Vallitalea longa: one gene and its partner. The protein of the gene in region 2 interacts with the protein of the main gene of each other region in a pairwise test. Links are inferred from orthologs where the notes say so. Each region holds a gene or a part of one and is shown on either strand. Other genes may lie near its edges.

Region 1 (3,324 bases), on a different replicon or contig from region 2:
ATAATATTGTTTGCTAATTCTTTTCCAATTTTAGTATTACCAAACAATGATCTCAATTCTTCAAAAGATGCTATTTTAATATTACTGACAACTGACATTTTGTTTCGGTTTTTATCAAACCATTCTTTAGTAAAATCAGAATTAACAAATTTGATTTCCTTTATATCATTAAATTCATTATGCTTTCTATAGTTAACTATAGAATATGCCATTTCACTAGTTGTATCATCTAAAATATCCATTAATTCTTCACTAGTTGCAGTATTGATATTAACACCTACTAATGCTTTTTTTCCTTTATAATTATCCCAAACACCTTTATTTTCTGTTATGGCCATGTTTTGAGCTTTTACTAAATCATCATATTGTTCTGCTTTTTCAAATGAGGTATCAGTTTTAGCTAGTCCTAATTCAAGCAACTCCTCACTTATAGACTTATTTGCTGCTAGATAGACGTATTTATACTCATATCTATCTATTTTATCAAAAGTATCATTATTAGAATCAGGGAGTAACATAACTCTTTTGCCTAAAAGTTGATTATAAGTATACTCAGTAGCTTTCATTGAAGAATCTGTATCAATACCAATCATTTTAATTAGTTTTGTACTTTTATCTGAATTACTATTTTCTTCAATAACTTTAATTGCTTCACCACTAATAACTTCTACAACTTTAGCTAAAGTTATATCTACATCATTATATGAGATGGATCTAGCCATAGAAGAAAAATTATTACAATTGATTGCTACTATTACCATTATGCTTATTATAATAATATTAAATATTTTTTTCATGTAAACCCCTCATTTCTTTTTATCATTCGTAAGTTAGCTGTAATTATGGTAATATGATTTTTGGATTTTCTTTAGATTCTCTATACAGTACTATCTTTCTACCAATCTGCTGTACAACATCCGACCTTGTTCTTTCAGATAGGACATAGCAAATATCTTTTGGTGTGTATAAACAATTCTTCAGTACATTGATCTTAATTAATTCTCTAGCTTCTAATGCATCTGAAATTGCTTTTGTAACTTCTGGAGTCACTCCAGATTTTCCTATTTGAAATATTGGGTCTAAATCATTTGCCAATCTTCTCAGATAAGCTCTTTGTTTACTAGTTATTTTTTCCATTATATTTTCCTTTCATTAATTAACATTGATTATAAATCCATTTATTGATTATTAAAATAATATTATTTGTAAAAGTCAAATTCCAAATAATACATTTTAACTGTATCACCCTCTTCAATGCCAAGACTTTCTAACTCTTCTATTATTCCATTTTCCCTTAAGAATTTTTGAAAGAATGCAAAACCTTTTTCAGTTTCAAGGTTAGTATAACCTAACATCTTTTCTATTTTGGCACCTTCTACTAAGAAAGTATGATCTTCTAACATTTCAACTGTAAAACCATCTTCCTGTACTTCTTGTTCGTCTAAGAAATATTCTTGTTCATATATAAGGGTTTCTTTATCTAATTTACTTAATAAATCATTAATATGGTATAATAATTCTTTAACACCCTTACCAGTTACTGCTGATATAGGAAATACTTTAATTCCTTTGTCTTCAAATTCGTCTTTCAATTCACATAAATACTCGTCATCTTGCATTACATCTATTTTATTAGCTGCTATTACCATTGGTCTATTAATTAATTCTTTATTAAATGTTTCCAGTTCATAATTTATCTTATTAATATCTTCTACAGGATTTCGACCTTCTGTTGAAGCAACATCTACTATATGGACAATAACTTTCGTTCTTTCAATATGTTTCAAAAATTCATGTCCCAGCCCAACACCTTCTGAAGCTCCTTCTATAAGTCCTGGAATATCGGCAATAACAAAACCTTTCCCACCACTTATATCGACAACTCCTAGGTTTGGGTTTAGTGTTGTAAAATGATAATTGGCTATTTTAGGTCTAGCATTAGTTACTCTTGATAAGAAAGTTGATTTACCTACATTAGGAAATCCTACAAGACCAACATCTGCAATTGTTTTTAATTCTAGTATAATCCAAAGATCTTTACCTGCTCTACCTGGTTGAGCATATTTGGGTATCTGCATAGTAGGTGTAGCGTAATGTTGGTTACCTTTACCACCACGACCACCTTTCAAAATGACTTCTTCCATACCTTTATGAGCCATATCAATTATAACTTTTCCTGTCTCAGCTTCTCTAATAATGGTTCCAAGTGGTACATTAATTATTAGATCGTCACTGTTCTTGCCATGCATTTTATTTCCTTTACCAGGTTCACCACTACGAGCTTTGAAATGTTTTTTATGTCTAAAATCATATAAAGTATTCAGATCATTATCAACTCTGAATATAATGTCTCCACCTTTACCACCGTCGCCTCCATCAGGACCACCGTTAGGTACATATTTTTCACGTCTAAAACTTACACAGCCGTTTCCGCCGTCACCTGATTTTATATATATTTTTGCCTGGTCAACAAATATCATTTACATCTTCCTTCCTATTAGGAATAATCACGATTTATGGATTATTATTAAGCTATCATGAGCTTAGCATATTTTCAATCTATGTGTATTATATTATAAAATTAATATATTTGAAAGGCATTTTTAGATTAGTAGCCTAAAAATACTAAATAGCATACAATTATAGTATTTATTAATTACAGTATCTATATACCCTTATAATCAAATAAACACAACTACTTGTTTAAAGAGTAAGAACCAAGAGGCTACGCTTTATAAAAGATTTCAAGGAAAATAGAAAGTAGAACTTTCTTATTTAAATAAAAAAAGTTTCAAATGAAGACCATTTGAAACTTTTCACTAACATTATTGAGCTTTTGGATATACAGAAACTTGTTTTTTGTCTCTGCCTTTTCTTTCAAACTTAACTACTCCATCAACTAATGCAAATAAAGTATCATCTCCACCTCTACCTACATTTTCTCCTGGATGAATTTTAGTTCCACGTTGTCTATATAAAATATTACCAGCTTTTACAGTTTGTCCATCAGCTTTTTTAGCGCCTAATCTCTTTGACTCAGAGTCTCTACCGTTCTTAGTAGAACCAACTCCTTTTTTATGAGCAAAGAATTGAAGGTTCATTTTTAACATACTTACACCTCCTTGATAACAAGAGTAATATAATCACTACCATATTCTTCTATCATTGATTCTATACCTAATACCATTGATCTCAGTAATAAATCAGATTCATTACTTACTTCATCTAATATCTTAAATGAAATATATCCTATTTGTTCATCATTTGAACAGTCATATATATCATCAGTAAAATTCTCAATTGAATTAATAGTATTAATAGTTA
Region 2 (3,084 bases):
GATCAAAAAACATTGTATTAATTAATGACTCAGCACTTTCAACTGTTGGTGGTTCTCCCGGTCTGATACGTTTATATATCTCAATTAAGCCTTCTTCATATGATGTTGTTCCATCTTTTTCAATACTTGCAAGTATTTTAGGCTCTTCCCCGAATAAATCCACAATAGCTGCATCTGTGCCGATACCTAATGTACGTATTAGTACTGTTATTGGTACTTTTCTTGTTCTATCAACACGCACGTAAAAAATATCGTTAGAATCAGTTTCATATTCTAACCAAGCCCCTCTATTAGGGATAACAGTTGCTGAAAATAATTTTTTACCAATCTTGTCAAAATTGATATTATAATATATACCAGGCGAACGAACTAATTGACTAACAATAACTCTCTCAGCACCATTAATAATAAAAGTACCTGTTTCAGTCATTACAGGTAAATCACCCATAAAGATTTCATGTTCATTGATTTCATCTTTTTCTTTATTGATAAGTCTAACTTTTACCTTTAACGGAGCCGCATAAGTGGCATCTCTTTCTTTGCATTCTTCAATTGTGTACTTTAATTCTTTATTAAGTGAGAAGTCTATAAGTTCTAGTACCAAATTCCCACTATAATCAGTAATAGGGGATATATCACGAAATACTTCCTTAAGTCCTTCTTTCAAAAACCATTGATAAGAGTTTTTTTGAACTTCTATTAGATTAGGCATGTCTAGGACTTCTTTTTTACGGGAGTAACTCATTCTAACGCCTCTCCCGATTTTCATAGGTCGAATTCTGTTTTTTTCCATGTACGTTTCACCCCTTGGCTAAATTTAAATTTATCTAAAAATACTATGATTTTTGGCAAAAAATAATATATTGCCAGTATCATCATGTATCATTAATCATCTTTTATATCATTGACATCTATTAAATTATTATTCATTTAGAATACTAAATGGTCTTATATCAGTAAAAATCAACTCTTTGGAGTTATTTTTCTTTATCTATTATTACCTAAGTTTTTTGTATACACGACTAATGAGCATACAACTCCACAATAATGCATTATCAAATGTTACCACACATTACAACTCGTGTCAATAATTTTTTGGAATTTTTTTAAGAATATTATTTTGTTTGATTTAAAATATATTTTTTGAACGATTTACCAAGTATTATTAGAAATTAATAAAAGCGACCATGAGCCGCATTCAATGAGATTAAGTTGTAGGATAATCTTTTTTATATGATATCCTATACTCTATCGAAATATTTACTTTTTATAAATTCAGCCTCTAGCACCTGCTAGAGGCTTATTGATAATATTATTTTAATGTTACAGATGCGCCAACTTCTTCTAATTTAGCTTTCATTTCTTCAGCTTGATCTTTAGCTACGCCTTCTTTAACATTTGTTGGAGCACCTTCAACTAATGATTTTGCTTCTTTTAATCCTAAACCAGTAATCTCTCTTACTGCTTTGATTACTTTGATTTTTTGTGATCCTGCTGCTGTTAATTCAACATCAAAATCAGTTTTTTCTTCTGCTGCTGCGCCTGCTGCTCCAGGAGCTGCCATTACGACACCTGCTGCTGCAGATACACCAAATTCTTCTTCACACGCTGTTACTAAATCGTTTAATTCTAAAACTGATAATTCTTTAATAGCATCAATTATTTCTGCTGTAGTTAATTTTGCCATTATTATACACCTCCGAAATTTTTATATTATTCTTCTGTTTTTTCTTGTACTTCTTCTTCTACTTTTGCACCTACTAATGAAGCAGCTGTTTCAGCTCCAGTTTCTTCTACCTTATCAGCGATAGCTTTAACTGTACGAGCAAATGTTGAAATAGGAGATTGGAAGCTTCCAAGTAATTTAGCAAGTAATTCATCTCTTGCAGGTATAGAAGCTACTTTCTTAATACCATCAACATCATAATAAACTCCTTCAACAACACCAGCTTTAAAAGCAAGCTTATCAAAGTCTTTTGCTACATTTTTAAGTATTCTTGGTCCAGCAGTAGGATCATCATAACTAATTGCAATAGCACTAGGACCTGCTAAGTGGTTTTTCAATTCTTCAAACTCAGTACCTTTGAAAGCAAAATTCATCATTGTGTTTTTATAAACTTTATAGATAACATTTCCTTCTCTAAGGTCTTTACGAAGTTTTGTATCTTGTTCAACAGATAAACCACGATAATCAACAAGCACTACAGATGATGCGCCATCAAGTCTTGATTTGATTTCATCTACTACTGTTTGCTTTAATTCTACATTTGGCATCCTGCACACCTCCTTAGATTCAAGTTGCCGACAGAAAACATACTCTGTATATTTTCTTAGTACGATTAAACATCGTATTATATAAGTAAAAACATAAAGTTTATTACTTAAGAACAAAGAGGCTACGCCTCATAAAAGATTTCAATGTAAATAGAAAGTAAACTTTCATATTTAATAAAATAAAACCTCTTTGCCAATAGACAAAGAGGTATATAAATCAATATAATCATAAATCAGATTGAATCTGTAATTAATATTGTTATTCCTCGGTAGGTGGTTTCCCTTTATACTAAATCAGTACCTACTGTCTACGGCATTATGGTAATTGAATCAATTACCTTTTATTTAATTTTCCAACGTATTATATCATCTATATAATAACTTGTCAACTACTTTTCAATAGCAGTTAATTTGTCTCCGTTGATTTTGATTCCAGGTCCCATTGTTGAAGTGATTGCAACACTTCTTAAATATTGACCTTTGGCAGCCGATGGCCTAGCCTTTATAATTGCGCTCATTAAAGTGTGGAAGTTGTCCGTAATCTTTTCTGTTCCAAATGATACTTTTCCGATTGGAACATGAATAATATTAGTTTTATCTAATCTATACTCAATTTTACCTGCTTTTATTTCCTTAATAGCTTTTGCAACATCCATTGTTACTGTTCCAGCTTTTGGATTTGGCATTAATCCTTTTGGACCAAGTATACGTCCAAGTCTACCTACAACTGCCATCATATCAGGTGTTGCTACTACAACATCAAAGTCTAACCAACCTTCGTTTTGAATCTTTGGAAGTAATTCATTTCCT

Evidence for each region.
Region 1: the proteins of rplL (region 2) and obgE interact in binary tests that used the Escherichia coli proteins (3 or more experiments, as listed by UniProt). The link is inferred for Vallitalea longa from one-to-one orthologs.

What each region holds. Positions count from the first base shown.
Region 1 is NZ_BRLB01000002.1:705-4,028, reverse strand. The notes cover bases 339-3,319. They hold obgE (GTPase ObgE), read right to left. Parts: upstream 2,478-3,319; coding sequence 1,200-2,477; downstream 339-1,199. Other genes in these bases: QMG30_RS06170 (ribosomal-processing cysteine protease Prp), read right to left, coding at 3,113-3,319; rpmA (50S ribosomal protein L27), read right to left, coding at 2,826-3,110; yhbY (ribosome assembly RNA-binding protein YhbY), read right to left, coding at 841-1,128; QMG30_RS06190 (helix-hairpin-helix domain-containing protein), read right to left, coding at 339-797. Also shown: more of QMG30_RS06190, read right to left, coding at 1-338; more of QMG30_RS06170, read right to left, coding at 3,320-3,324. UniProt on the Escherichia coli protein: An essential GTPase which binds GTP, GDP and possibly (p)ppGpp with moderate affinity, with high nucleotide exchange rates and a fairly low GTP hydrolysis rate.
Region 2 is NZ_BRLB01000001.1:1,101,738-1,104,821, forward strand. The notes cover bases 1-2,741. They hold rplL (50S ribosomal protein L7/L12), read right to left. Parts: upstream 1,688-2,741; coding sequence 1,313-1,687; downstream 1-1,312. Other genes in these bases: rpoB (DNA-directed RNA polymerase subunit beta), read right to left, coding at 1-793; rplJ (50S ribosomal protein L10), read right to left, coding at 1,714-2,274; rplA (50S ribosomal protein L1), read right to left, coding at 2,664-2,741. Outside these bases: more of rplA, read right to left, coding at 2,742-3,084. UniProt on the Escherichia coli protein: The binding site for several of the GTPase factors involved in protein synthesis (IF-2, EF-Tu, EF-G and RF3). Is thus essential for accurate translation.